3 regions of the Streptomyces sp. NPDC013455 genome follow, and region 1 is predicted to be linked to each of the others. Evidence: riboswitches for the same ligand, from Rfam matches in the RefSeq annotation. Region 1 holds a riboswitch; each other region holds the start of a gene.
The links. A riboswitch is a leader RNA that binds a small molecule or an ion and turns the genes downstream of it on or off. The one in region 1 is predicted to bind thiamine pyrophosphate.
Positions count from the first base shown of each region.

Region 2: another riboswitch for thiamine pyrophosphate. It lies ahead of thiO (glycine oxidase ThiO); the one in region 1 lies ahead of thiC (phosphomethylpyrimidine synthase ThiC).
Region 3: another riboswitch for thiamine pyrophosphate. It lies ahead of ABZ576_RS14060 (thiamine ABC transporter substrate-binding protein); the one in region 1 lies ahead of thiC (phosphomethylpyrimidine synthase ThiC).

Region 1 covers NZ_JBEYCX010000026.1:41,773-51,673, forward strand. The annotation lists gene ABZ576_RS30850 (IclR family transcriptional regulator C-terminal domain-containing protein) at 1-284, shown strand, start outside; gene ABZ576_RS30855 (SsgA family sporulation/cell division regulator) at 384-821, shown strand; gene ABZ576_RS30860 (YibE/F family protein) at 930-2,447, opposite strand; TPP riboswitch at 2,519-2,695, shown strand; gene thiC (phosphomethylpyrimidine synthase ThiC) at 2,688-4,472, shown strand; gene ABZ576_RS30870 (hypothetical protein) at 4,675-5,532, opposite strand; gene ABZ576_RS30875 (metallophosphoesterase) at 5,714-6,793, opposite strand; gene ABZ576_RS30880 (LacI family DNA-binding transcriptional regulator) at 7,010-8,122, opposite strand; gene hisC (histidinol-phosphate transaminase) at 8,577-9,656, shown strand; gene ABZ576_RS30890 (cyclophilin-like fold protein) at 9,735-9,901, opposite strand, start outside.
Region 2 covers NZ_JBEYCX010000001.1:200,410-210,310, reverse strand. The annotation lists gene ABZ576_RS00900 (thiazole synthase) at 1-237, opposite strand, end outside; gene thiS (sulfur carrier protein ThiS) at 241-453, opposite strand; gene thiO (glycine oxidase ThiO) at 450-1,619, opposite strand; TPP riboswitch at 1,617-1,728, opposite strand; gene ABZ576_RS00885 (hypothetical protein) at 1,782-2,132, shown strand; gene ABZ576_RS00880 (FAD-dependent oxidoreductase) at 2,165-3,397, shown strand; gene ABZ576_RS00875 (Rv2175c family DNA-binding protein) at 3,497-3,862, shown strand; gene thiE (thiamine phosphate synthase) at 3,953-4,600, shown strand; gene metF (methylenetetrahydrofolate reductase [NAD(P)H]) at 4,691-5,614, shown strand; gene ABZ576_RS00860 (hypothetical protein) at 5,671-6,609, shown strand; gene ABZ576_RS00855 (NAD(P)/FAD-dependent oxidoreductase) at 6,649-8,157, opposite strand; gene ABZ576_RS00850 (TetR/AcrR family transcriptional regulator) at 8,584-9,213, opposite strand; gene ABZ576_RS00845 (YhgE/Pip domain-containing protein) at 9,261-9,901, opposite strand, start outside.
Region 3 covers NZ_JBEYCX010000007.1:114,504-124,404, reverse strand. The annotation lists gene pyrH (UMP kinase) at 106-864, shown strand; gene frr (ribosome recycling factor) at 1,046-1,603, shown strand; gene ABZ576_RS14080 (phosphatidate cytidylyltransferase) at 1,603-2,736, shown strand; gene ABZ576_RS14075 (cytochrome P450) at 3,069-4,547, shown strand; gene ABZ576_RS14070 (hypothetical protein) at 4,621-4,818, shown strand; gene rlmN (23S rRNA (adenine(2503)-C(2))-methyltransferase RlmN) at 5,007-6,113, shown strand; TPP riboswitch at 6,137-6,245, shown strand; gene ABZ576_RS14060 (thiamine ABC transporter substrate-binding protein) at 6,328-7,404, shown strand; gene ABZ576_RS14055 (iron ABC transporter permease) at 7,443-9,044, shown strand; gene ABZ576_RS14050 (ABC transporter ATP-binding protein) at 9,045-9,901, shown strand, end outside.

The DNA.
Region 1 (9,901 bases):
CCCGGTATCCCGCCCAGCCCCTCACCCCGTACACCGTGCGGGACAACGACGCCCTCCTGCGGCGGCTGGCGAGGATGCGGCGCATGGAACCGGTGGTGGAGCGCCAGGAGTACGCCGTCGGGACGGTCTGCGCGGCGGTGCCGATCACGGTCGGCACCACGGCCGCCACCATGGCCATCTCCCTCCCCGCCCACCAGGCCGACCGGCTGCTGCCCGCCGCCCACCGGCTGCAGGCCGAGATCGGGCGGCATCTGGGGTCTCTCACGCTCTCTATCAGTATCTGAAAACTTACTCCTTGTGATCTGTCGTGTACGTTCAGCTAGATTTGACCACGGTCAGAAGGATTGATCCCGGCCAGTCGACGTCATATGACGGGGTAACCGATGCGCGAGTCCGTACAGGCAGAAGTCATGATGAGCTTTCTCGTGTCGGAGGAGCTCTCCTTCCGCATCCCGGTGGAGTTGCGCTACGAGACCGATGATCCGTATGCCGTGCGGCTCACCTTCCATCTGCCCGGTGATGCGCCGGTGACCTGGGCGTTCGGGCGGGAGTTGCTGATCGACGGGGTCGGCCGACCGTGTGGCGAGGGGGATGTGCACATCGCCCCCGCCGATGCGGAGGTGCTGGGCGAGGTGCTGATCCGGCTTCAGGTCGGCAGCGACCGGGCGCTGTTCCGTTCGTCCGCGCCACCGCTCGTTGCCTTCCTCGACCGGACGGACAAGCTCGTGCCGCTCGGCCAGGAAGGTGCGCTCGCCGACTTCGACGCTCATCTGGACGAGGCCCTGGACCGCATCCTGGCCGAGGAACAGAGCGCCGGCTGAAGCGTTACGGCACGAGTGCGGGACGCTCGGTCGTGCAGCGTGGACGTGTGCAGGAACGCTTCTTCAGCGGGGCTCCACCCTGCTTCCCCTCTCCGGGCCGCACCCGGCTCACCGCTTCCGACGCCGGCCCCGGCCGCCGCGCGCCGCGGCCGGCTGAGCCCCGGAAGGTGACGCGGCAGCCGGGGCGGGCCGGTCGGCCGAGACGACCAGCGCGGCCAGCGCGGTGGTGACCGGGACCGAGGCGACCAGACCGATCGAGCCGATCAGCGTGCGCACGATCTCCTCGGCCACCAGCTCGCTGTTGGCCACGGTCCCGACGCTGCTCTGCGCGATCGAGAACAGCAGCAGCAACGGCAGTGCGGCACCGGCGTAGGCGAGCACGAGGGTGTTGACGACGGAGGCGATGTGATCGCGGCCGATGCGGATGCCCGCCCGGTACAGCCCGCGCCAGCCCATCGAGGGGTTGGCCTCGTGCAGCTCCCACACGGCCGACGTCTGGGTCACCGTCACGTCGTCCAGCACGCCGAGCGAACCGATGATGACGCCGGCCAGCAGCAGACCGCTCATGTCGATCGACGGATACAGGCCGTGGATGAGGCCGGTGTTGTCGTCCGTGTTGCCGGTGAGCGCGGCCCAGCCGATGAAGAGCGAGCCGAGCACGCCGATCAGCGACAGGGAGATCAGGGTGCCGAGCACCGCCACCGATGTCCGGGCCGACAGGCCGTGGCACAGGTACAGGGCGATCAGCATGATGGCGCTCGACCCGACCACGGCTACCAGCAGCGGGTTCGAACCCTGCAGGATCGCGGGCAGGATGAACAGGGTCAGTACCAGGAAGCTGACGGCCAGGGCGACCAGTGCCATGAGGCCGCGCAGCCGGCCCACCACGACGACGGCGACGGCGAAGATCCCTGCGAGCAGCATCATGGGGAACAAGCGGTTCACATCGGTCACCGCGTACTGGAGGTCCTTCGGAGCGGAGGGCTCGTAGGCGACCACGACCTTCTCGCCCTGCTCCAGCTGCCGTGACTGGTCCGGCTGCACGATCTCGGTGAACGTACGGCCCTTGTCCTTGCCGGTGTCGACCCGGATGGTCGCCTTCTTGCAGGTCCCGTCGGCCTGCTGCTGCGCCGAACTGCCCTCCGCGGTGGAGGTGTCACCGGTCGGGGTGGCACCGGAGGCGTTCACCGACTTGCAGTCGACCTCGACGACCCGGGTGACCGTGGCCTGCTGGGTCTGCCGGTCGAAGCCCACGCCGGTGCGCTTGTGGGAGGGCGCTCCTCCGGGCCAGAGCACCACGAGGCCGACCAGGACCGCCGCGGTGAAGGGGATCAGCACCGCCGCGATGACCTTGCGCAGATGCTGGGACACCGGAGCGGCCGGGCCGTGGCTGTGGCTGTGCGCGTGGCCTTGGTGGCCGTGACCCGCGGGCCCGTGGTGCCCGGGGCCGTCACCGCCGGTGCCCGAGCCGGCACCCGAGTCCCCGTGGAGCGGGGCAGAGCCGTTTCCCGGACCGGTACCACGGCCGCCGTCAGGGGCTCCGTGGCCGGGTCCGAAGGCCTGTCCCGAGCCGTCTCGGCGATGCGGCTCCGGCGGCTGGTAGGGGTACTGCTCCATCCTGGTCACCACCCGATCATCGCAAGAACCGTGGGGGCCCACTGTTCACCGCGCCACACATGACGCTAGCGTGGAGGCACCTTTGCACACGCGGGAGCTCGGAGCACCGGGCTGAGAGGGCGCTGACCTCCGTAGACACGATGTTTCACGTGGAACGAACGCAGTTCCACGGAGATGTCGGCAGACGGACACCGCTGCGTCGACCGCCGAACCTGTTACCGGGTAATGCCGGCGTAGGGAGTAGGTCTCATGACCAACAAGGACGCACGCACGCCTGCCTCTGTTCAGGACGACAAGTCCCAGGAGGCCGGGAAGTCCATCGGCTGGCACAAGGCGTACGTCGAGGGTTCGCGCCCCGACCTGCGCGTGCCGGTCCGCCAGGTGCACCTCACCAACGGGCAGTCGGTCACGTTGTACGACACGTCAGGCCCGTACACCGATCCCCTGCTGGACACGGATGTCCGCAGGGGCCTGCCGCCGCTGCGGGAAAACTGGATCGTCGCCCGCGGGGACACGGAGGAGTACGCGGGCCGTCCGGTCCGTCCCGAGGACGACGGGATCAAGCACACCGCGCCGCGTGGCGGGCTGCGGAACCTGGACGCGGTCTTCCCCGGGCGCCCGCGTCAGCCGCGCCGGGGCCGCAACGGCGAGGCGGTGACCCAGCTCGCGTACGCGCGGCGGGGCGAGATAACGCCGGAGATGGAGTTCGTGGCCATCAGGGAGAACGTTTCTCCAGAGGTGGTCCGCGAGGAGATCGCGGCAGGCCGGGCCGTGCTGCCGGCCAATGTGAACCACCCGGAGATCGAACCGATGATCATCGGCAAGCGGTTCCTGGTGAAGGTCAACGCCAACATCGGCAACTCCGCGGTGACGTCCTCCATCGAGGAGGAGGTCGAGAAGATGACGTGGGCGACCCGCTGGGGCGCCGACACGGTCATGGACCTGTCCACCGGCCGCAACATCCACACCACCCGCGAGTGGGTGCTGCGCAACTCCCCCGTGCCCATCGGCACGGTGCCGCTCTACCAGGCACTGGAGAAGGTCGACGGCAAGGCCGAGGAACTGACCTGGGAGATCTACAAGGACACGGTCATCGAGCAGGCCGAGCAGGGTGTGGACTACATGACCGTCCACGCGGGTGTCCGGCTCCCCTACGTCCCGCTCACCGCCAACCGCAAGACCGGCATCGTCTCGCGCGGCGGGTCGATCATGGCCGCGTGGTGCCTGGCGCACCACAAGGAGTCGTTCCTCTACGAGAACTTCGAGGAGCTCTGCGAGATCCTCGCCGCCTACGACGTCACGTACTCGCTGGGCGACGGTCTGAGGCCCGGCTCGATCGCCGACGCCAACGACGAGGCGCAGTTCGCCGAGTTGAAGACGCTCGGGGAACTCAACCGGATCGCCAGGCGTTTCCATGTACAGACGATGATCGAGGGCCCCGGTCACGTCCCGATGCACAAGATCAAGGAGAACATCGACCTTCAGCAGGAGATCTGTGATGAAGCTCCGTTCTATACGCTCGGCCCGCTGACCACGGACGTCGCGCCGGCGTACGACCACATCACCTCCGGCATCGGTGCCGCGATGATCGCCTGGTGGGGCACGGCGATGCTCTGCTACGTCACGCCCAAGGAGCACCTGGGCCTGCCCAACCGGGACGACGTGAAGACCGGCGTCATCACTTACAAGATCGCCGCGCACGCGGCCGACCTCGCCAAGGGACACCCGGGCGCGCAGGAGTGGGACGACGCCCTGTCGGACGCGCGCTTCGAGTTCCGGTGGGAGGACCAGTTCAACCTCGCCCTCGACCCGGAGACGGCACGGGAGTTCCACGACGAGACGCTGCCGGCCGAGCCCGCCAAGACGGCCCACTTCTGCTCCATGTGCGGCCCGAAGTTCTGCAGCATGAAGATTTCGCAGGACATCCGGCGGGAGCACGGCGGCAGCCGGGGCGAGATCGAGGAGGGCATGGCCCAGAAGTCCAAGGAGTTCGCGGCCGCCGGCAACCGCGTCTATCTGCCGATCGCCGACTGAGACGGTCGCCGACCGGCGCGCGGTGGACTCGCCGCACCGGACGGCCCGCAGCGGGCGGCTGGTGCGGCGCGGGGCGGTGGGTCCGCGGCCGGCCGGGTGGTGGTACCACGCCGCTCGGCCCGCCGGACACCCTCACGCCGTGGCGGCCGGCCCACGCCCCGCGGTGGACGCCGGGCCGGGCCCTGTGCGGCGTGAGGCCGGGCTAGTCGGGCTGGTGCTCCGGACCGCCGAAGTCCGGGCTCGTGTAGTCGGGACTGGTGTAGCTCGGGCGACCGGTGCCGGCGTCGGGGCTGCTGAAGCCGGGGCGGCCGTAGCCCAGGCGCGGTATGCGGCCGGTCGGTGAGGGTGGGGCCGTGTGGGGGACGGCGGCCGGGCCGGGACCGGCCAGCGCCTCCTGGAGGAAGGGCAGGATGCCGCGCTGCAGCAGGGCGTCCCGCCATGCCTCTCGTGCCCTGGCCAGCTCTTCGTGCGCCGCGTCCTGGGCCCGGGCGTCCGCCGGGGTGCTGTTGCGCAGCGCGGTGAGCACCAGCCCGACGGCGGCGACGAGGATCGCTGCCGCCGTCATGGCGCCGAACACCCAGCCGGTGGTGAGCATGGTCCGGGCGATGGTCTGCCCGGGGTCCAGCATCTTCAGGAGGTAACCGACGAGCAGGAACAGCACCGCGGCGGTTCCGGAGAGGATGGGTGCCAGGACGGCGATGACCGCGGTGGCGCCCGCGCCCGTGTTCTCGGCGGCCTCGCCGAGGGCGGTGGCGAGGCCCGTGACCTCCGAACCGGTCGGCCCGGCATCGGAGTTGTCGGCGGCCGGCGGGGCGAGCGGCGCCGGGTGGCGCAGTTGGTCGCGGACCTTGACGTAGTGCTGGTACTCGGCCGCCGCGGCTGCCGTGATCAGGGCGGCGGCGTCGAGCGCCATGGTGCGCAGTTGTTCGGGGTTGAGCCGCTGTCCGGCAGCGGCCGGTTCCGGTCGGTTCGGTGCGGAGCGCAGCGCCTCATCGAGGAGCCGCTCGAAGTCCTGTCGGTCCTCGCTCCTCAGGTGCTGCGGAACGCTTCTCATGTGCATCCCCCGATGCTCCGTAGGGCTTGGGGCTCGCACGCCGGCGAGCCGTCGGGCAGAAACGGAGGGGAGCCTGCTACGGATAAGCCGATGGTAGAGCCGTGACGGCGCACGGTGACAGGGGATTGCCGGAATTCGCGTCCCGGCCTGCGCGTACGCGACCGGGGGACGCCTGCCCCGAGAACGCTCAGATATCCAGCGGGAGTTGCTGGACCAGCAGTTTTCCGGCCATGGTCACTCCGCCGTCCATGGCGATGGCCAGACCGTCGGCGTAGATGTGCGGTCCCTCGACGACCGGGCCGGTGCCCTCCTCGCCGTCCTCGGAGCCGACCTCGCCGAGGAGGTAGGGGATGGGGCTGTGTCCGTGAACGACCCGGGTGCCGCCGTACGTATCGAGGAGGGAGCGCACGGCGTCCGCGCCGCCCTCGTCGCGGAAGGAGAAGCGCTTGGTGAACTTGCGGAAGAGGTCCCAGACCTCGTCGGCGTCGTTGCGGGTCAGCGTCTCGCGGACGGTGTCGTTGACCGCCTCGATGGAGTCGCCGTAGTCCAGGTAGGCGGTGGTGTCGGAGTGCAGGAGCAGATAGCCGTCGACCTCCTCGACGGCGTCGAGGCGGGCCATCCACTGGAGGTGGTGGTCCTGGAGGCGGTCCATGTCGGTCTTCTGGCCGCCGTTGAGCAGCCAGGCCGCCTGGAAGGTGGCGGTGCCCGCGCCGGAGTTGACGGGCGTGTCGCCGAACCGCTTGGCGCCGAGCAGCAGCAGCTCGTGGTTGCCCATGAGGGCCTTGCAGTAGCCGCCCGCCGCGGCCGCCTCGGCGGACAGGCGCATGACCAGGTCGATGACGCCGATGCCGTCCGGGCCGCGGTCGGTGAAGTCACCGAGGAACCACAGCCGGGTGGTGCCGGCGCACCACTGGCCGGAGGCGTCGATCAGGCCCTGCTCCTGCAGGGCGGTGACCAGCTCGTCCAGGTAGCCGTGGACGTCTCCGACGACGTAGAGCGGTCCGGGGCCGGCCGCGGGCTGCGGGGCCGGGGCCGCGGGGGCGGGCTCCACGGGGACCTGGAGGGTGTCGCCGCGGTTGATGACGGGCAGGTCGCGCTGGGTGGGGGTGTAGCCCTCGGGGTACGCCTCGTCGGCGGCCGGGACGGCGTCGCCGGGGTGGACGCCACGGACGTACGGACCGGTCTCGTGGACGTACGCGGGTACCCGGAAGTCGCGCAGCGTCGCCGTCCGCTCCGCCTCGGGTCCCTGACCGGCCCCCTGAGTCATCAGACCCCTCCACCATCGCGCCGCATCTGCACCGCTTCGGACTGCCTGGTCGCAGCGGTCCACGGTGTCGTGGGCCCATCATAGGAATGCGCGTCGCGCCGTGTGATGACCCAGGGGTGGGAATCCGAACAAGACTCCAGTTCACCGCGGCTTTCGCCCCGTTTGGGTGGGTGTTCGACCAGCTGTGGACCGGCCGGGTCCTCGGCCGGCCCGGCGCTACTTCTCGTCCGGTGTCCTCGGCGGGCTGACCGTCGTGCGCTGCGGCCGCCGCTGGGAGGACGTGCGCACGATCAGCTCCGTCGGTATCACCTGCTCGACCGGCTGCTCGGACTCGACGCCCTCGATGGCATCGATGAGGAGCTGGACGACCGCGGTGCCGATGCGCCGCGGTTTCAGGGAGAGCGTGGTGATCGGCGGCTCGGTGCTGGCGTAGACCGTCGATTCGCTGCAGCACACCAGCAGCAGGTCGTCGGGGACGCGCAGGCCGTAGCGGCGGGCGGCGGCGAGCAGGTCGGTGCCGTTGGGGTCGAACAGTCCGTAGACCGCGTCGGGACGGTCGGGGCGGGCGAGCAGCCGGTCGGCGGCGACGGCGCCCGCGCACGGATCGTGCGCGGGGTAGGCCTCGTAGACCGGGTCCTGTCCGACACGCTCGCACCAGCGCAGGTAGGCGGTGGTCGACAGGTGGGTGTACGTGTCCGTCGTCGTGCCCGTGAGCAGGCCGATGCGGCGGGCGCCGGCGGCGGCGAGGTGGTCGAGGATGCCGAGTACGGCGGCTTCGTGGTCGTTGTCGACCCAGGCGGTGACGGGCAGCGCGCCGGCCGGACGGCCGTCGGAGACGACCGGCAGGCCCTGCCGTACGAGCTCACCGACCACCGGGTCCTGGTCGGAGGGGTCGATGACGACCGTGCCGTCCAGGGCGACGTTGGACCAGACGTCATGGCGGGAGGTCGCGGGCAGGATCACCAGGGCGTAGCCGCGGGCGAGCGCGGCCGAGGTGGCGGCCCGGGCCATCTCGGCGAAGTACGCGAACTCCGTGAAGGTGAAAGGTTCATCCCCGTACGTCGTGACGGTCAGGCCGATCAGACCCGACTTGCCGGTACGGAGGGTACGGGCGGCGGCCGAGGGGCGGTACCCGAGCCGGTCGGCGACCTCGCGCACATGGCGCCGGGTGGCATCCGGGAGCCGGCCCTTGCCGTTGAGGGCGTCGGACACGGTCGTGATGGAGACCCCGGCGGCGGCGGCGACGTCTCTGATGCCCGCCCGACCCGGCCGACTGCCTCGACGTGAGGTTTCCGCGCGGCTCACCTGGTGCTTCCCTGCTGCTGTCATGGCGAGCCGATAGTAGGGCTCATGCGGTGGGGTAGTGCGGACGCATATGCACGCGTTGACAGGCACGTTTCTGCATGGTCATGAAGGGTCAACTCCCTGCGAAAGCAAGGTAGTTGACGGATCCAATAGTAAGACGTGTCTCGTCGACGCGTATGGGCCTGCCAAGTGCCCGAGGTATCGAAGAGGTCTCAACTCACCTTCACGGGGGACGCGCGCCAGGGCGCAAGCCACCGGCGCGTAGATATATGTACGGCGCGCCCCCCGAAACGTACGCCTTCATGCGGTGATGCCCCTGATGCCGGTGGGTGAGGCGGTGCACCGGCCCCTCGCGGAGGCGGTTGCCGCGTTCCCGTCCACCCGCACCTGTACGCAGTCGGGCCGAATCCTCATAAGGTGAGGAGTATTGGAAGCCGGCGGTGTCGACGGTCCGCCGGTGGTCGCGAGGAGGACTGCGGTGAGCGAGACGAGCCCCAAGCTGCGCGCCGAGCTGGAGGGTATCCCCACCTACAGGCCGGGCAAGCCGGCCGCGGCCGGCGGACCGGTCGCCTACAAGCTGTCCTCCAACGAGAATCCGTACCCGCCGCTGCCGGGTGTGCTGGAGAGCGTGACCACGGCGGCCTGCGACTTCAACCGCTACCCGGACATGGCCTGCACCGGGCTGATGAACGAGCTGTCGGATCGTTTCGGCGTCCCGCTCTCCCACCTGGCCACCGGCACCGGCTCGGTCGGGGTCGCCCAGCAGCTGATCCAGGCCACCAGCGGCCCGGGCGACGAGGTGATGTTCGCCTGGCGCTCCTTCGAGGCGTACCCGATCATCACGCGGATCAGCGGTGCCACCCCGGTGCAGGTGCCGCTGACTCCGGGTGATGTGCACGACCTGGACGCCATGGCGGACGCGATCACCGACCGGACGCGCCTGATTTTCGTCTGCAACCCCAACAACCCGACCGGCACGGTGGTGCGCCGGGCCGAGCTGGAGCGCTTCCTCGACCGGGTGCCCGGCGATGTGCTGGTGGTGCTGGACGAGGCGTACCGGGAGTTCATCCGTGACTCCGAGGTGCCCGACGGTGTCGAGCTGTACCGGGAGCGGCCCAACGTGTGTGTGCTGCGGACCTTCTCCAAGGCGTACGGGCTGGCCGGGCTGCGCGTCGGTTTCGCGATCGCCCATGAGCCGGTGGCGGCGGCGCTGCGCAAGACGGCGGTGCCGTTCGGGGTGAGCCAGCTCGCGCAGAACGCGGCGGTCGCCTCGCTGCGGGCCGAGGACGAGCTGCTGGGCCGGGTCGGCTCGCTGGTGTGCGAGCGTACGCGCGTGGTCGACGCGCTGCGGGCCCAGGGCTGGACGGTGCCGGAGACGCAGGCCAACTTCGTGTGGCTGCGGCTGGGGGAGCGCACGGTCGCGTTCGCACAGGCCTGCGAGGAGCACGGTGTGGTGATCCGGCCGTTCCCGGGCGAGGGTGTGCGGGTCACGGTCGGGGAGGCCGAGGCGAACGACATCTTCCTGAAGGTGGCGGAAGCGTTCCGCAAGGGGCTTTAGTTCGCGGGAGTTCTGCGGTGCCTGCGCTCTGGTGTGCCTGAACTGCCGGTGCGCAGGGACTCCAGCTCGGCCGGGGGGCTACTCCTGGACCAGTTCCACCCGGATGGGATCGCCGGATCGTACGGTCGCCAGGAGGCGGGCGTCCCCATCGAGGCTGCCGAGGATGTTGCACGGGCTTGCGAGGCGGCACTCTCCCCCGAACTCGGTTCGGGGGAGTTCCCAGCCTTGCGAGATCGGCGTGGGTC
Region 2 (9,901 bases), on a different contig from region 1:
GCCCGCGGTGAAACAGCCCGCCGTGTTCGGCAGCACCCGGATGCCGAGCCTGTCCAGCACCGACAGCACCGAGCCGTGCACGGACGGGTCCACCCGGCGCATCGCGACCGTGGTCAGCTCCGTGCCGGAGGCGACCAGCGACCGCTCCAGCACCTCCAGGCTGGGCGCCCCGCCCGTGCCCATGATCAGGCGGGACGAGAAGGTCAGCCCGCCGAGGACCAGGGGATCGTCTGCCATGGCTCAGCCTCCCTGCACGGCGGTGAGTACTTCGACCCGGTCGCCCTCGGCGAGCGCGGTGGCCGCCCACTGCGCGCGCGGGACGACGGTCTCGTTGACGGCGGCGGCCACCCCGCGGGGCGCCGCGGTGAGGGTCTCCACCAGCGCGTCCAGCGCGGTGCCCGGCGCGATGTCGCGGGGTTCACCGTTGACGGAGATGGTCAGGGGAGGGTTCATGCGGGCTGCTCCAGCTTCTCCAGCCCCGTGGCGCCGAACCGCCGCGGGGTGAACGGACGCGCCTCCTCGGGCAGTTCACCGGTGACCAGGGCGTGTGCCAGCACGTCCCCGGTGACCGGCGTGAGCAGTACCCCGTTGCGGTGGTGCCCGGTGGCCAGCAGCAGCCCGGCCAGACCGGACGGGCCGAGCAGCGGCGCGTTGTCGGGGGAGCCGGGGCGCAGCCCGGCCAGGGTCTCGGTGAGCGGCAGTTCGGTGATGCCGGGCACCAGCTCGTGGGCGTCGCGCAGCAGTTCGTACACGCCCCCGGCCGTGACCGTCGTATCCCAGCCCAGCTCCTCGCTGGTGGCTCCGACCACCAGGTCGCCGTTCTCCCGGGGCACCAGGTAGACGTGGCTGCCGCGCACCACGGCCCGTACGGTCCGGCTCAGGAACGGCGCGTACCGGCGGGGGACGGTCAGCCGCAGCACCTGCCCCTTGACCGGCCGCACCGGCGGCAGCACTTCCCCCGGGACCCCCGCGAGCCGCCCGCTCAGGCTGCCGGCGGCGAGCACCACCTGCTCCGCGCGCAGCCCGGTGCCGTCCGCCGTGGTGATCCCGGCGGCCCGGTCCCCGGCCACGTCGAGCCGCTCCGCCCGGGTGCGGTGGAAGACCACGCCGGCCCGCTCGCAGGCGGCCACCAGGGCGGCCGCGAGCCGCCGCGGGTCGATCTGGTGGTCGCCGTCCACCCGCAGCCCGCCGCGCACCCCCGGCGCCAGCATCGGCTCCAGGTGCCGGCACTCCCGCCCGGACAGCCACTGGGAGTCGAGGCCCGAACGCCGCTGGAGGGCGTGCAGGTCGCGCAGACCGGCGCGGTCGTCGGCGTCCAGCGCGACGGCGAGGGTGCCGCAGCGGCGGTAGCCGAGGTCGTGGCCGGTCAGCTCGGTGAGCTCGGCCGCGAAGTCGGGATAGCGGCGGGCCGACTCCAGGTTCAGGGCGAGCAGCGTCTCCTCGCCGTAGTGCAGTTCGGTGACCGCGGCCAGCATCCCGGCCGCGACCCGCGCGGCCCCGCCCCCGGGCTCGGGGTCCACCACGGCCGTGGCGAGCCCGCGCTGCGCCGCGCGCCAGGCCGTGACCAGGCCGATGATTCCGCCCCCGATGACGAGGACGTCGGACGTACGTGACGACATGGGCGTCCAGCCCCTCCCTTCGCCGGCATGACCCGGATCAGGTTCGTACGGTCGGAGGCCGCCAGCCTCCCTCTCAGCCCGGTGCGTCCGGGCTCCCGCGAGTGCTTGTACGGTGGCCACCCTAGCCCGCCGTCCTCCTCGCCCGTAAGGGAGCCCCGTTCCATGGCCCGCTCGCTCGACGGACTGATCCTCGCCCCGGTGGCCGACCAGGCCCCGGGTCAGGTCGGTACCCGCACCCGCTTCGCCTACCACGAGGAGGACGGCGAGATCTGGGCCGAGTACGCGGGCGGCGACGTCGTGCGCGGGCATCTGATCGGCACCCGCGAGGGCGACCGGCTGGACTTCCGGTACGTGCAGCTGAAGACCGACGGGACGACCGCCTCGGGCCACTGCGTGTCCGCGGTCGTGGAGCTGCCCGACGGCCGGGTGCGGCTGGAGGAGACCTGGGAATGGGAGTCCGGGGAGGGCTCGGGCACGAGCGTGGTGGAGCAGATCACCGAGCACGCCCCCTGACTGACGGACCGTCAATTGTCTATGGTGACCGGGTGAGCGAGCAGACAGCGGAAGAGGGCACGGCACAGGGGCCGCGCGTGGTCGTCGTCGGCGCGGGCATGGCCGGGGTGCAGACCGCGGTCGCCCTGCGCGAACAGGGCTTCCGGGGCGGTGTGACCGTCATCGGCGCCGAGCCGCACCAGCCCTACGACCGGCCGCCGCTGTCGAAGGCGGTGCTGCTCGGCAAGGCCGAGAACTCCGCCTTCGACGTGGACTTCGAGTCCCTCGGCGTCGAGCTCAGACTGGGCTGCGAGGCGCTGGGCGTGCGCCCCGCCGACCACGAACTGGACACCGAGGCCGGACCGGTCCCCTACGACGTCCTGGTGCTGGCCACCGGCGCCGAACCGGTCACCCTGCCCGGCACCGAGGGTGTGCCCGGGGTGCATCTGCTGCGCACCCTGGACGACGCCGCCCGGCTGCGCCCGGTGGTCGTCCGGCAGCACGACGTCGTGGTCGTGGGCGCCGGCTGGATCGGCGCCGAGTTCGCCACGGCCGCCCGTGAGGCCGGCTGCGCGGTGACCGTCGTGGAGGCCGCCGACCGGCCGCTCGCCGGCGCCCTGCCGGCCGAGGTGGCCGCCCCGATGGCCGCCTGGTACGCCGACAGCGGCACGGACCTGCGCACCGGCGCGCGTGTGGAGCGCGTCGAGCCCGGCGCGGTGCTGCTCGCCGACGGCACCCGGCTGGCCGCGGGCGCCGTCGTGGTCGGTGTCGGCGCCCGCCCCGCCACCGCCTGGCTGGCGGGCTCGGGCATCGAGCTGGGCGCGCACGGCGACGTCCTCGCCGACGACCACCTGCGCACCTCCCTGCCGGACGTGTACGCCGTCGGCGACTGCGCCTCCTTCCCCTCGGCCCGCTACGGCGAGCGGCTCCTCGTCCACCACTGGGACAACGCCCTCCAGGGCCCGCGCACGGTCGCCGCGAACATCCTCGGCGAGACGCCCGCGGTCTACGACCCGGTGCCGTACTTCTGGTCGGAGCAGTTCGGCCGGTTCGTGCAGTACGCCGGCCACCACGCCGCGGCCGACCGCCTGGTCTGGCGCGGCGATCCGGCGGGCCCCTCCTGGACGGTGTGCTGGCTGCGCGAGGGCCGCCTGGTGGCCCTGCTGGCGGTGGGCCGCCCCCGCGACCTGGCCCAGGGCCGCCGCCTGATCGAGGCGGGCCGGCGGATGGACGTGGACGCCCTGACCGACCCGGCCCGGCCCCTGAAGGACGCCACGGCCGACTGAGGCCGCGCCGGTGCGCTCCGCCCCGACCAGGCACGACGGTGCCGCGGACGGCCGACGGCGGATCGCGGGCGAGGCCGCGGAGCGCCTAGGCTGGATTCCGTGACCGAGATTGACGCAAAGATCGATGCTCTCGTCCCCGACTGGCTCACCCTCCCCGACATCGCCGAACAGCTCGGCGTCGAGGTGACGCGTGTGCGGCAGCTGGTCAAGGACGGCCAGCTCATCGCCGTACGCCGTGGTGAGAACCGGGCACTGCACGTCCCCGCCGCCTTCATCGACGGGGACAAGGTCGTCAAGGGCCTGTCCGGGACCCTGACGCTCCTGAGGGACGACGGCTTCACGGACGAAGAGATGATCGAGTGGCTCTTCACCCCCGACCCGACCCTGCCCGGTACCCCCGCGCAGGCCCTGAGCGAGAATCGCGGCACGGAGGTGAAGCGCCGCGCCCAGGCGCTCGCCGTCTGAGCCGACCCGCGGCAGGAGGTGGCGTGCGGGCCGGACGTCCGTACGCCACCAGCCGAACCGCAGGGACACCGACCACGGGGGGACCCAGCCATGTCCGACACCGCCCGCACCGCGCTCGCCGACGCCCGTCTGTACCTGTGCACGGACGCCCGCAGGCGCCAGGGTGACCTGCCCGAGTTCCTCGACGCGGTACTGGCCGGCGGGGTCGACATCGTGCAGCTGCGCGACAAGGGCATGGAGGCCGCCGAGGAGCTGGAGTACCTGGAAGTCTTCGCCGACGCCTGCGCCCGGCACGGCAGGCTGCTCGCGGTCAACGACCGGGCGGACGTCGCCCACGCCGCCGGCGCCGGTGTGCTGCATCTGGGCCAGGGCGACCTGCCGGTCCCCGCGGCCCGCGCGATCCTCGGCGACGGGGTGCTGATCGGCCGCTCCACGCACGCCGAGGACGAGGCCGCCGCTGCCGCCGTCCAGGAGGGTGTGGACTACTTCTGCACCGGCCCCTGCTGGCCCACCCCGACCAAGCCCGGCCGCCACGCCCCCGGCCTGGACCTGGTCCGGTACACGGCCGGCCTCGGCACCGACCGCCCCTGGTTCGCCATCGGCGGCATCGACCTCGGCAATCTCGACCAGGTGCTGGACGCCGGTGCCCGCCGGGTGGTCGTGGTCCGCGCGATCACCGAGGCGCGGGACCCGGGCGCGGCGGCGGCGGAGTTCGCGAAGCGGCTGCGCCAGGGCTAGCTTGTCCAAGGGGTGGACAGGAAGTCGACAAATCGGGCAAATTTCCGACGTTTGGTTGGGGGACCGCCCACCCCTGGCTAACCTGCCCGTATGGCCCTCGGAACCGCATCGACCAGGACTGATCGCGCACGCACCGTGCGCGACATCCTCGCCACCGGCAAGACGACGTACTCGTTCGAGTTCTCTGCGCCGAAGACGCCCAAGGGCGAGCGGAACCTGTGGAGCGCGCTCCGGCGGGTCGAGGCGGTCGCTCCCGACTTCGTCTCCGTGACCTACGGTGCCGGCGGCTCCACGCGGGCGGGCACGGTCAAGGAGACCCAGCAGATCGTCGCCGACACCACGCTGACCCCGGTCGCCCACCTCACGGCGGTCGACCACTCCATCGCGGAACTGCGCAACATCATCGGCCAGTACGCGGACGCCGGCATCCGCAACATGCTGGCCGTGCGCGGCGACCCGCCCGGCGACCCGATGGGCGAGTGGGTGCCGCACCCCAGGGGCCTGACCTACGCGGCCGAACTCGTCCGGCTCATCAAGGAGTCGGGCGACTTCTGTGTGGGCGTGGCCGCGTTCCCGGAGATGCACCCGCGCTCCGCGGACTGGGACACCGACGTCGCCCACTTCGTGGACAAGTGCCGTGCGGGCGCCGACTACGCCATCACACAGATGTTCTTCCAGCCGGAGTCCTACCTGCGGCTGCGCGACCGCGTGGCGGCCGCGGGCTGCGACACCCCGGTGATCCCGGAGGTCCTGCCCGTCACCAGCGTCAAAATGCTGGAACGGCTGCCGAAGCTCAGCAACGCCCACTTCCCGGACGCCCTGAAAGAGCGGATCCTCACAGCGAAGGACGATCCGGCGGCGGTACGCTCCATCGGTATCGACTTCGCCACGGAGTTCTGCGCACGGCTGCTGGCCGAGGGAGTGCCCGGACTGCACTTCATCACGCTCAACAGCTCCACGGCGACCCTGGAAATCTACGAGAACCTGGGCCTGCACCACCCCCCGCAGGCCTAGACCGGCCGCCTCGCGATACGACACACTGCGTAGCGGTCATTGGGAGAGGGGCGTACATGGGCTGGACGGTCCTCTACATCGCGTTCGGCGTCGTCGCGCTGTGGTTGCTCGGCGAGGTACTGCTGCAGTACAAGGCACGGCTGCGCTGGCGGCTGCTCGCCTTCGGTGGCTTCCTCGGCGTCGTCCTGGGCGTGCTGATGCCGTCCGTCGTCGTGATCGGGCTGGGCGCGATCGCCTTCGCGCTCGGCCAGACCTACGTCACACTGTCGTTCCGCCGCGGCTTCGCCGCCGGCTGGGCGGTCAAGCGGCCCGGCCCCGAGGCCGCCGGCGCCCCGAGGCGCCGCCGCGGCAAGGCCGACCGGCACGGCGCGGACAGCGGGGCCCACGCCCCCGGGTCCGCGGACACCGCCGACGGCCGGGCGCACGAGAGCTACGAGAGCTCCGTACACCCGGGGAACCCCGGGGATGCCGACCACTACGACGACTACGACCGCGACGACGTCTTCACCCCGGCGCCCTCCCGCCCGGCCGGACCCACCGCCGCCGAGACCACCGCCGTCTACGAGCCGCAGCCCCTCCCCGAGGACACCGGCAACTACGGCGTCTACGGCGACACCGCCTACGCCCACACCGCCCAGCCCCGGCACACCGGCGAACAGGGCCAGGCCTACGACTACTCCGGCTACGCGCAGCAGGGCTACGGCTACGACGGCGCGGGCCAGCAGGGCTACGCCAACTACTCCGACCCGTACATCGGCAGCCAGCCCTACGGCTCCTACGACCAGGGCTACGGCCAGCAGTACCAGCAGGGGTACGGCCAGGAGCCGTACGGCGGCGGCTACGGCGAGACCCCGGCCGGCGGGGTGTGGGTGCCGCAGCAGCGCACCGACGATTCCCACGGCGGTGAACTCCCGCCGGAGCAGGCGTACCCGCACCAGGCCGGCGGCCAGCAGCCGAACCCCGGCGCCGGGTACGACGAGCAGTACCGCTTCTGAGCCCCTCCGGCTCCGGCCCGGCCGCTCCCGGGTAAACGCTCAGCGCGAGCCGCGGAACCCCGGCCCCTCCACGATGAGCCCGGCCACCAGCGCACCCGACATGCCGGCGTGCGGCAGACCGCCGCCGGGGTGGGACCAGCCACCGACGGAGAACAGACCCGGCAGGGCCGTGGTGTTGGCCGGGTGCAGCACCCCCTCGGGCGCGGCCAGCGCGGGCGGCGGGACGGCACCGCCCGTGGCGCCCGTCTCCCGCTCGGTGTGCACCGGCGTCCGGACCTCCCGCCACAGCACCCGCTCGCGCAGCCCCGGTACGGCACGCTCGGCCGCGGCGGCCATGCGGTCCGCGAAGGCGTCGGCCGCTCCCGGCGCCGCCCAGTCGTACTCCGCCGCCGACGGCACCGTCGCCGTCACCACCACGGACTCGTGCTCCCCGTCCGGACGCAGGGCGGGATCGTCCGGCCGGTCCACCACGACCTGCGGCAGGCCGGACACCACCCCGTGCCGGAGCAGGTCCGGATCGCCCTCGGGGTCGGCCGCGTGCACCACCGTGCGGTGCACGGCACCCGCCTCCCGCGCGCCGCGCAGCGCCAGGCACACCACCACCCGGCCCGGGTGACGGTCCTCGGGCCGCGCCGGCACCTCCCCGGCGCCGTACAGCTCCCTGCCCGCCACCAGGGCGCCCAGCCGCCAGGGCCCGGTGCCGACGACGAAGTCCGCCGCGGTGACCGTCCCGTCGGCCAGCTCGACCCCGGCCGCCCGGCCCTCCTCCTCCAGGACCCGGGTGACCTCGGCGCCGAAGACGAACTCGACCCGCCGCTCCAGGCAGCGCTCGTACACCGCGCGCGCCAGCTCCCGGATCCCGCCGCGCACGTACCAGGTGCCGAAGGCGTGCTCCATGTACGGCAGCACGGCCGCGCTCGCCGGGGCGGTCCCGGGATCCAGGCCGTAGGCGAGCGCGTAGCCGTCCAGCAGCCGTGCCAGCCGGGGGTCGCGCAGCTCCCAGCGGCCGATCTCGCCGAGCCGGGCCGCGCGCCGGGTCCGCAGCAGCCGCTTGCGCGGGACCGCCGGGTACGGTTCCTTGCCGGCCAGCACCTGCCAGTTGGACCACAGCGGCTCCTCCAGCAGCGGCCGGCGGGTGCGGTCCCAGGCCTCCCGGGCCCGTACCAGGAACTCGCCCCAGCTCTCGCCCGCCCCCGCGCCCAGCGCCTCGTCCAGGGCCGCGACGACCCCCGCGCGGGAGGCGTTGGGCAGGCAGACCTCGCCGCCGTCCGCGAACACGTGCCGCGCCGACGGGTCGACCTGGACCAGCTCGACGCAGTCCTCCAGCGGCTTTCTGCCGGTCTTGACGAACAGATCGCGGTAGACGGCCGGCAGCGTCAGCAGACCCGGGCCCGTGTCGAAGCGGAACCCGTCCCGCTCGAACCGGCGCACCGCTCCGCCGTACGTCTCCGTGCGCTCGTACACCACCACCCGGTGGCCCGCGACGGCCAGCCGGGCGGCGGCCGCCATCGCGCCCATCCCGGCGCCGATCACCACAATCCGTGCCATGCCCGCGACTTTATCGAGCGCCGCCGACGCCCCGGCCGCCGGGCGGGCGGCGGCGGGTCCGGGGGGTGCGCGGCCACGGCCTGGGCACGCGTGCGGACGGCTGAGTACGCGTACTCAGAGTGCCACTTGAGTACCTGCGCGGATGGGACGAGGGCCTCCGGAACGAGAGAGTGGAGCCACGGCCAGGGGGCGTGGCCCGGCACCGCCGACACGGGGCGGCGGAACGGCGCCCGTCCACCGGCCGCTCCTTCCGCCGATTCGTCGGCGGAAGCGAGACACGGGGGCCTCGGGGAGACGACCGGCCACGGGGGTCCACACGGGGGAACCCGTACGGGGGAGTACGGGGCGGAAGTACGGGGGACGGGGGAACACGGGGGAGGGGAAGGCGCCGGTCCGGCAACGGACCGGCGCCTTCCGCGTGTGTGCTCAGACCTTGCCGCTGACCCGCCCCTGGAGCAGCCGGGACAGGGCCGCGTGGACGTCGTCCAGCGAGCGCTCCGGCTGGAACGCCTTCCAGTCCAGCGCGGCCACCAGGACCATGCCGACCAGCGCGGCCGCCGTCAGCTGGATGTCGATCTCGTCGCTGAACTCGCCGGCCGCCACACCCTCGCGCAGCACCCCCTCGACCACCGCGACCGCCTCCTGCCGCACCACCATGAGCGTGGACTGCCAGGCCCGGTTGGTGCGCCACAGCTCGGCGACGTAGAGCTGGGTGAAGGCCGGGTAGCGGTCGATGAAGACCAGGCCCGCGCGGATCATCGCGTCCAGCGCGTCCACCCTGCCGCCGCCCTCGCGCGCCGTGCGCTCGGCCGCCTCCTTCAGGGAGGCGGTGAGCAGGCCGACACCGTGCCGGAGCAGCTCCTCGAAGAGAACCGACTTGCTCGCGAAGTTGTAGTAGACCGTGCCCTTCGCGACCCCGGCCCGCTCGGCGATCTCGTCCACGGTGGTCGCGGAGAAGCCCTGCTCGGCGATGAGCGTGACGGCCGCCTCGTAGAGCTTCTGCCGGGTGGCCTCGCGGCGCGTGCTGCCCCCGGACCTGGCGCTGCTGCTTTCCATGGCCCTGATTCTCACAGGTACGCGCCCGTGCGGGCGCTTCCCGGGGATCACAGGCTCAGCTCCGGGTGCAGCCGGTCCAGCGTCCACACCTGGCGGCGCCGGGCCGCGAGGGCCGTCAGCGCGAGGGCGCCGGCGGTGAACGCGGCGAGCACGGCGCACGCCTGCCACACCGGGCCGAGCCCGCCGCCGGTGATCAGCCGGCGCAGTGCCTCCACGATGTAGCTCATCGGCAGGAACGGGTGGATCGCGTTGAAGAAGCCGGGGCTCGTCTGCACGGGGTAGGTGCCGCCCGCCGACGTCAGCTGCAGCATCAGCAGCGCGAGCACCAGGATCCGGCCCGCCGCGCCGAAGCGCGCGTTCAGCCACTGCACCAGCGCCGCGAAGCAGGCCGTGACCAGGCACAGGAAGCCGACCGTGCCGGCCGCCCGGACCATCTGCAGCCCGATCGCCCAGTGCAGCACGGCCATCAGCGCGGCCACCTGGAGCACGCCCACGGCCACCACCGGCAGCCAGCCGGCCAGCGCGATCCGCCAGGCGGAGGCGCCGGCCGCCAGGGCGCGGCGGTTGAGCGGCGCGATCAGCATGTAGGCCACCATCGCGCCGACCCACAGGGACAGCGGCAGGAAGTAGGGCGCGAAGCCGGTGCCGTAGTTCGGCGCCTTGTGCAGGTCGTGGGAGGCGAGCTGGA
Region 3 (9,901 bases), on a different contig from region 1:
AGCAGATCTGACGAGGAGGCCATTGCCGCGCATGGGAGCGAAAAGCAACCCCATCGGCAATGGCCTTCTTCGTATGTGCAACACGTGAAAGAGGCGGGATCCCCCATGACCACCAAGGCCCAGAAGAGCGACGACGGCAAAGTACGCGGCCGGTTTCTGCTGAAGCTGTCCGGAGAGGCCTTCTCCGGTGGCGGGGGCCTGGGCGTCGACCCGGACGTGGTGCACAAGATCGCCCGTGAGATCGCGGCCGTCGTGCGCGACGGCGCCCAGATCGCGGTCGTCATCGGCGGCGGCAACTTCTTCCGCGGCGCCGAGCTCCAGCAGCGCGGCATGGACCGTGCCCGCTCCGACTACATGGGCATGCTCGGCACCGTGATGAACTGCCTCGCCCTCCAGGACTTCCTGGAGAAGGAGGGCATCCAGTCCCGCGTGCAGACCGCCATCACCATGGGCCAGGTCGCCGAGCCGTACATCCCGCTGCGCGCCGTGCGGCACCTGGAGAAGGGCCGCGTGGTCATCTTCGGCGCCGGTATGGGCATGCCCTACTTCTCCACCGACACCACCGCCGCCCAGCGCGCCCTGGAGATCGACGCCGAGGCGCTGCTCATGGGCAAGAACGGCGTGGACGGGGTCTACGACTCCGACCCCAAGACCAACCCCGACGCCGTCAAGTTCGACGCCCTCGGCTACGGCGAGGTCATCACCCGTGACCTCAAGGTCGCCGACGCCACCGCCATCACGCTGTGCCGCGACAACAAGCTCCCGATCCTCGTCTTCGAGCTCCTCGCGGAGGGCAATATCGCCCGCGCCGTCAAGGGTGAGAAGATCGGCACGCTGGTCGGCGACCAGGGCAGCCGGGACTGACGGCACACCCCCGCCGCCCGGGGTACGCCACCTGTCCGGGGGACGGACGGGACGCACCCAGGCCGGGGGATGGACAATGTCCTGCCGGTCGGGAACCGTGCAGGAAGAAGACGCGACGCAGCCGGCCGCCGCCGACAAGGAACCGCAGCCGGGCCTCACTCAAGACACGCAGGAGCAAGTGGTGATCGAAGAGACCCTCCTCGAGGCCGAGGAGAAGATGGAGAAGGCCGTCGTGGTCGCCAAGGAGGACTTCGCCGCGATCCGCACCGGCCGTGCGCACCCGGCGATGTTCAACAAGATCGTGGCCGACTACTACGGTGCCCCGACGCCGATCAACCAGCTGGCCTCGTTCTCCGTGCCGGAGCCGCGCATGGCGGTCGTGACGCCGTTCGACAAGAGCGCGCTGCGCAACATCGAGCAGGCGATCCGCGACTCCGACCTGGGCGTCAACCCCAGCAACGACGGCAACATCATCCGTGTGGTGTTCCCCGAGCTGACCGAGGAGCGCCGCCGCGAGTACATCAAGGTCGCCAAGGGCAAGGGCGAGGACGCCAAGGTGTCCATCCGCTCCGTGCGCCGCAAGGCCAAGGACGCCATCGACAAGCTGATCAAGGACGGCGAGGTCGGCGAGGACGAGGGCCGCCGTGCGGAGAAGGAGCTCGACGACCTGACGGCGAAGTACGTCGCGCAGGTGGACGAACTCCTCAAGCACAAGGAATCGGAGCTGCTCGAAGTCTGATGAGCGACTCTTCCTGGGGGGCGCCGCCGCAGGCGGGGCAGGCCGGGTACTGGGGGCCCACCGGGGGTGGGCCTGTCCAGGGGGCCGCCCCGGCGGGTCCCGCGTACGATGCGCCTGAGGCGCAGCAGACTCGCCCCATGCCCATCGTGCCCGACGGACCCGCGTACGGCGGAGACCAGGACGACGACCGGGGGGCCGCCCGGCTGAGTGGTCCCCTGTTCCGAGACGAGCCGTTCCAGGCCGGGGGACTCCCGGCCGAGACCCAGAACCCGGAGCCCATGCCCGACGTCCCGCAGCCGGCGCCAGCGCCGCAGAAGAAGAGCGCGGGCCGTGACCTGAGCGCGGCCATAGGCGTCGGCGTCGGACTCGGTGTGCTGATCGTCGCGTCCCTGTTCATCGAGAAGGCCGTCTTCGTCGGCGTCGTCGCGGTCGCCGTCGTCGTCGGCCTGTGGGAGCTGACCAGCAGGCTCCAGGAGCGCAAGGGCATCAAGGCGCCGCTGGTCCCGCTCGCGGTCGGCGGTGCGGCGATGGTCGTCGCCGGCTACGTGCGCGGTGCCGAGGGCGCGTGGGTCGCCATGGCCCTCACCGCTCTGGCCGTCTTGGTCTGGCGTATGACGGAGCCGCCGGAGGACTACCTCAAGGACGTCACGGCCGGCGTCTTCGCCGCGTTCTACGTGCCGTTCCTGGCGACGTTCGTCGCGCTGATGCTCGCCGCCGACGACGGTCCCTGGCGGGTGCTGACCTTCCTGCTGCTGACGGTCGTCAGCGACACCGGTGCCTACGCGGTCGGCTGGCGGTTCGGCAAGCACAAGCTGGCCCCGCGCATCAGCCCCGGCAAGACCCGCGAGGGCCTGCTGGGCGCGGTGCTCTTCGCGATGGTCGCGGGCGCGCTGTGCATGCAGTTCCTGATCGACGGCGGAGCCTGGTGGCAGGGCCTGCTGCTGGGCCTCGCGGTCGCGGCCAGCGCCACACTGGGCGACCTGGGCGAATCCATGATCAAACGCGACCTGGGCATCAAGGACATGGGCACCTTGCTCCCCGGTCACGGCGGCATCATGGACCGCCTGGACTCCCTCCTGCCGACGGCACCGGTGGTGTGGCTGCTTCTGGTGGTGTTCGTCGGCAGCGGCTGAGGCGGGCGGCCACCGGCCCTCCGCGCGCCGATCCTCGTACGGCTTCCGGGCCCCTGTCCTGAGCGAAGGGCGGGGGCCCGGTGTCGTACCGAGGCCCGGCACCTGGAACCCGGCACCCGTCACCTGAACCCGGCACCCGGCCCCGGAACCTCGAACCCGGCCCCCGCACCTGAACCCGGCACCTGAACCCGGCACCGGCACCTGGACCCCGGCAGCGGAACGCCGCCCCGGATGCCGCAGCAGAAATCGCCGGGCCCGGCCGGCGGGCGGCAGACTCCCTGACAGGACACACGGCGTGTGCCGCGCCGCCGACGCCGCAGGGAGCGTGCCCCATGCCCCTCGACCCAGCCGCCTCCCCGGCCGACCGGTCCGCCTCCCCGGCCGACCCAGCCGCCTCCCCGGCCGACCGGTCCGCCGCCCCGGCCGACCCAGCCGCCTCCCCGGCCGACCGGTCCGCCGCCCCGGCCGGCCCAGCCGCCTCCCCGGCCGGCCGGTCCGCCGCCCCGGCCGACCCAGCCGCCTCCCCGGCCGGCCGGTCCGCCTCCCCGGCCGACCGGTCCGCCGCCCCGGCCGACCGGTCCGCCCTCCCGGCCGACCGGTCCGCCGCCGCGCCGCTTCCCCCCGTGCGGTTCTGGGCCGTCGGTGATCTGCCCGCGCTCGACCCCGACCCGCTCCTGGACGAGCTGCTGCGCAGCGAACCGGTCAGCCGGATCAGGCTGCCGTACGGCACCGGGCACGCATGGCTGGTGACCCGGTACGAAGACGTCCGCTTCGTCACCTCCGACCCGCGCTTCTCCCGGGAGGAGGTGGTCGGCCGCGACGTCACCACGATGCGTCCCGTGCCGGTGGCCTCGCAGACGGCGGGCGTGCAGTACGTCGACCCGCCCCGGCACACCGTGCTGCGCAGGGTCGTGGCCCGGGCGTTCACCGGGCGGAGCATGCAACGCCTGCGCCCGCTCGCCGAGCGCCGGGCCGCCGCACTGCTCGACGGCATGCGGCGCGCCGGCGCACCGGCCGACCTCATGGAACACCTGCACGGTCCCTTCCCGCTCGCCGTGCTCCGGGACTTCCTCGGCGTGGACGAGCGGGACTGGCACCGGTGGGCCGAGACGGGGGAGGCGCTGCTGTCCGCCGGAGCCGAGTCCGGGGAGCGCGCCGCGGCGGCGGCCCGGGCCACCCGGGCCCACATCGCCGAGCTGCTCCGGCGCCGCCGCGAGGAACCCCGCGAGGACCTGGCCGGAGTGCTGGCGCGGGCGGCCGAGGCGGGCGAGATCACGGACGACGAGGCGATCTCCCTGGCCACCGCCGTCCAGGTCAGCGGCGGCCACGCGGTCCGCAACAACAGCGGTTCGATGATGTACGCGCTGCTCACCCACCCCCGCCACCTGGAACGGCTGCGCCGCGAGCCGGAGCTGCTGCCGCGGGCCGTGGAGGAGCTGTTCCGCTACGTCCCGCACCGCAACGGCGTCGGCATCCCCCGGGTCGCCACCGAGGACGTGCGGGTCGGCGGGCGGCTGATCCGGGCGGGGGACGTGGTCTACAACGCGTACCTCGCCGCCAACCGCGATCCCGAGGTGTTCCCCGACCCCGACACCCTGGACTTCGACCGCGCGGGCGCCGCGCACCTCGCCTTCGGCCACGGCCCGCACCACTGCCTGGCCGCCGTCATGGCCCGGATGGAGGCGGAGGTGATGATCGGCGCCGTACTCACCCGCTTCCCCGGCATCCGGCTGGCCGTACCGCCCGAGGAGGTGGAGTTCCAGCGCCGGGGCCTGATCCGCGGACCGCGCACCCTGCCCGTGGCTTGGTGAGGGAACCTTTCACCCGTGGACGGCGTCTGCCCGTACGACAGCGGCTTCCGGTACGACGACACAGGTGGGGACCATGATTCTGCTCTTGCTCGGCGTCCTGGCGCTCGTAGTCGGCGGCTGCGTCTGCGTGGTGTGGGCGGAGCGCGGCGGCCCGCGCTGGACCCGCGCCGTCGCGACCGTCACCCTCACCGCGGGCGAGCTGGCCCGCAGCGCCTCGAAGAAGCGCGGCGGAACCGCGAACGCCACCCAGCCGGACAACACCGACGACTAGCCCCACCCACCCCGCCGGCTCGGCCCGGGAGATCAAACAATCGCTGACAAGGCTGCAGATCTTCCAGCGAAGTCTGGTGGTGGTACTACTTTGGGCCGTCCGATGCTGACCACCGGTACCCACGGGTGACCGCCCCCACCCCGCTCCGGCCTGGGCCACCGGAGTCGATCTGCGACACTGGTAAGACCATGCCCAAGCCCGGAGAACTCACCTTTGTCGCGCCGCGCGGTGCCAAGCAGCCGCCGCGGCATCTTGCCGACCTCACGCCCGCCGAGCGCAAGGACGCTGTGGCCGAGATCGGTGAGAAGCCGTTCCGTGCCAAGCAGCTCGCGCAGCACTACTTCGCGCGGTACGCGCACGACCCGGAGCAGTGGACCGACATCCCGGCCGGTTCGCGCGCCAAGCTGCAGGAGGCGCTGTTCCCGGAGCTGATGACCGTCGTCCGGCACCTCTCCACCGACCAGGGCACCACCCGCAAGACGCTGTGGCGGCTGTTCGACGGGACGCTGGTCGAGTCCGTGCTGATGCGCTACCCGGACCGCGTCACCATGTGCATCAGCTCGCAGGCCGGATGCGGCATGAACTGCCCGTTCTGCGCGACCGGGCAGGCGGGGCTGGACCGGAACCTCTCCACCGCGGAGATCGTCCACCAGATCGTCGACGGGATGCGGGCGCTGCGGGACGGCGAGGTGCCCGGCGGGCCCGCTCGGCTGTCCAACATCGTCTTCATGGGCATGGGCGAGCCGCTCGCCAACTACAAGCGGGTCGTCGGCGCCATCCGGGCGCTCACCGACCCGGCCCCGGACGGGCTCGGCCTCTCGCAGCGCGGGATCACCGTCTCGACGGTGGGCCTTGTGCCGGCCATCCACCGGTTCGCCGACGAGGGCTTCAAGTGCCGGCTGGCGATCTCCCTGCACGCCCCCGACGACGAGCTGCGCGACACCCTCGTCCCCGTCAACACGCGGTGGAAGGTGCGCGAGGTCCTGGACGCCGGGTTCGAGTACACCGAGAAGTCGGGCCGCCGGCTGTCGATCGAGTACGCGCTGATCCGGGACATCAACGACCAGGCCTGGCGCGGTGACCGGCTCGGGCGGCTGCTCAAGGGCAAGCCCGTACACGTCAACCTCATCCCGCTGAACCCGACGCCCGGCTCCAAGTGGACCGCCTCGCGGCCCGAGGACGAGAAGGCGTTCGTCGAGGCCATCGCGGCCCACGGGGTGCCCGTCACCGTCCGGGACACCCGCGGCCAGGAGATCGACGGGGCGTGTGGTCAGCTCGCGGCCACCGAGCGGTAATCTGACCGGGTCCACACATCTTCATATTCCGACAGGGGAGCGCCACAGCGCTGAGAGTGCGGCGGACAGGGCCGCAGACCCTCTGAACCTCGCCCAGGTCATTCTGGGTAGGAAGTTCGGTCATCACTCAAGCTGTTGCGCCCTGCCCGGGTCTCCTTGGCGGAGCCCGGGCAGGGCCGCGTCTCTTCCTGGCCAACCCCCAGGAGGACATCCAGTGCACACCAAGACCCTCGCGACCGCGGCCGCCGGCCTCGTCGCGCTGTCCGCGCTGACCGGGTGCGGCTCGTCCGACACCAAGGGCTCCGCGGACACCAAGACCGTGACCCTGGTCAGCCACAACTCGTGGAGCGTCTCGAAGAACGTCCTGAAGGACTTCGAGAAGCGTTCCGGATACAAGGTCCGGGTCCTCGAGGACGGCGACGCCGGTCAGGCCGTCAACAAGGCGATCCTGACCAAGGACAACCCGCAGGGCGACGTCCTCTTCGGCGTCGACAACACCCTGCTCTCCCGCGCCCTGGACAACGGCCTCTTCCAGCCGTACGAGGCCAAGGGCCTCGACACGGTCGGTGCCGCCTACCAGCTCGACAAGGACAAGCACCGGGTCACGCCGGTCGACTACGGCGACATCTGCGTCAACTACGACAAGGCGTACTTCAGCGAGCACAAGCTGACCCCGCCGCGGTCCTTCGCCGACCTCGCCAAGCCCGCGTACAAGAACCTCCTCGTCACGGAGAACGCGGCCACCTCCTCCCCGGGCCTCGGCTTCCTGCTCGGCAGCGCCGCGGAGTTCGGCGACGGGGGCTGGCCGGACTACTGGAAGAAGCTGAAGGCCAACGGCGTCAAGGTCGTCGACGGCTGGGAGCAGGCCTACTACCAGGAGTTCTCCGGGTCCTCCGAAGGCAGGAAGGCGGGCGGCGACCGGCCCCTCGTGGTGTCGTACGCCTCCTCCCCGCCCGCCGAGGTGATCTACGCCAAGAAGCGGCCCGGCACCGCGCCGACCGGTGTGGCCACCGGTACCTGCTTCCGGCAGATCGAGTTCGCGGGGCTGCTGAGCAACGCGAAGAACACCGAGGGCGGCAAGGCGCTCATCGACTTCCTGCTGACCAGGGAGTTCCAGCAGGACATGCCGCTGAACATGTTCGTCTACCCGGTCACGCGGGGGGCCGCCGTGCCCGCCGACTTCACGAAGTACGGCCCGGCCGCCGAGGACCCCGAGACCCTGGCGCCCGAGAAGATCGCCGCCAACCGCGACCAGTGGGTCAAGTCGTGGACGTCGCTCGTACTGAAGTGACCGGCACCCGGCGGGGGAACGCGGCGCGGCTCGGGCTGATGGCCCTGCCCGTCGCGTTCTTCGCGCTGTTCTTCGCCTGGCCCGTGGCCGCGATCGTCGCGCGCGGGCTGAAGGTGGACGGCGCCTGGCGGCTGGGACGGATCGCGGACGTCGTGGCCCAGCCGGACGTCCGGCACGTGCTGTGGTTCACCACCTGGCAGGCGCTCGCCTCCACCGCGCTCACCCTGCTGCTGGCGCTGCCCGCCGCCCACGTCTTCGCCCGTCTGGACTTCCCCGGCAAGCAGCTGCTGCGGGCCGTGGTCACCGTCCCGTTCGTGCTGCCGACCGTCGTCGCCGGCAGCGCCTTCCTGGCCCTGGTCGGCCACCGCGGCCTGCTGGACGAGCTGTGGGGGGTACGGCTCGACACCACCGTGTGGGCGATCCTGCTGGCCCACGTCTTCTTCAACTACGCGGTCGTCGTCCGCACGGTCGGCGGGCTGTGGGCCCAGCTCGACCCCCGGCAGGAGGAGGCGGCGCGGATGCTGGGCGCCTCCCGGCTGACCGCCTGGCGGCAGGTCACCCTGCCGGCGCTCGCGCCCGCCGTGGCCGCCGCCGCCCTGATGGTGTTCCTGTTCACCTTCACCTCCTTCGGCGTGGTGCAGATCCTCGGCGGCCCGGCCTTCTCCACCATCGAGGTGGAGATCTACCGGCAGACCTCCGACGTCTTCGACCTCTCCACGGCCGCCGTCCTCACCCTCGTCCAGTTCGCCGCCGTCGGCGCGATCCTCGCCGTGCACGCCTGGACGGTCCGGCGGCGGGAGACCGCCCTCCGCCTGGTCGACGCCCGGACGACCGCGCGCCGGCCGCGCGGGGCCGGGCAGTGGGCGCTGCTCGCCGCGGTCCTCGCCACCATCGCCGTGCTCCTGGTGCTGCCGCTCGCCGTCCTCGTCCGGCGCTCGCTCGACGCGCCCGGCTTCGGCTATTACCGGGCGCTCACCGCGGCCGACGGCGGAGTGTTCCTGGTGGCGCCGGTGCAGGCCGTGTGGACCTCGCTCCAGTACGCCGTCGCCGCGACCGCCATCGCCGTCGTGATCGGAGGTCTCGCCGCCGCCGCGCTGGCCCGCCGGGACGCGGGGCGGCTGGTGCGCGGCTTCGACGCGCTGCTGATGCTGCCGCTCGGGGTGTCCGCCGTCACCGTCGGCTTCGGCTTCCTGATCGCGCTGGACGAGCCGCCACTGGACCTGCGCCAGTCCTGGATCCTGGTGCCCCTCGCCCAGGCGCTGGTCGGTGCCCCCTTCGTCGTGCGCACCATGCTGCCCGTGCTGCGCGCGGTGGACACCCGGCTCCGCGAGGCGGCCGCCGTGCTCGGGGCCTCGCCCTGGCGGGTGTGGCGGGAGGTGGACCTGCCGCTGGTACGGCGGGCGCTGCTGGTCGCCGCCGGCTTCGCGTTCGCCGTCTCGCTCGGCGAGTTCGGGGCGACCGTGTTCATCGCCCGGCCCGACAACCCCACGCTCCCGGTCGCCGTGGCCCGGCTGCTCAGCCGTCCCGGCGAGCTCAACTACGGCCAGGCGATGGCCCTTTCCACGATTCTCATGGTGGTCTGCGCCGCCGCGCTGCTGGTCCTGGAGCGTCTGCGCACCGACCGGACGGGGGAGTTCTAGATGCTGCTGAGCCTTGCCGCCGCGACCGTGCGCTTCGGCGGGCGCGCCGTGCTCGACGCGGTGGACCTGGACGTCGCCGAGCACGAGGTGGTGTGCGTGCTCGGGCCCAGCGGCAGCGGCAAGTCCACGCTGCTCAGGACGGTGGCGGGCCTGCAGCCCCTGGACGCCGGGCGGGTGTCGCTCGACGGCCGCGACCAGCGGGGCGTGCCCGCGCACAAGCGGGGCGTCGGGCTGATGTTCCAGGACCACCAGCTGTTCCCGCAGCGGGACGTCGGCGCGAACGTGGCCTTCGGACTGCGCATGCACGGCGTCGCAGCGCGCGAACGGGACACCGAGGTCGGCCGGTTGCTGGAACTGGTCGGGCTGCCGGGGGCCGCCCGGCGGGCCGTGGCCTCCCTGTCCGGCGGCGAGCAGCAGCGCGTGGCCCTCGCCCGGGCACTCGCGCCGCGGCCCCGGCTGCTCATGCTGGACGAGCCGCTCGGCCAGCTCGACCGCTCGCTGCGGGAGCGGCTGGTGGTCGAACTGCGGGAGCTGTTCGGCCGGTTGGGTACGACCGTGCTCGCCGTCACCCACGACCAGGGCGAGGCGTTCGCGCTGGCCGACCGGGTGGTGGTGATGCGGGACGGGCGGATCGCGCAGTCCGGCACCCCGCTCGACGTGTGGCAGCGGCCCGCCGACGCGTTCGTGGCCCGCTTCCTCGGCTTCCAGAACGTGGTGCCGGCGACCGTCGCCGGGACGGCCGCCGACAGCCCGTGGGGCAAGCTGCCGGTGCCGGACGGTTCCGCGCAGGGCGACCGCACGCTCCTCGTCCGGCCCGCCGGGGTCCGGCTGGTGCCGGCCGACCGGGGCCTGCCCTG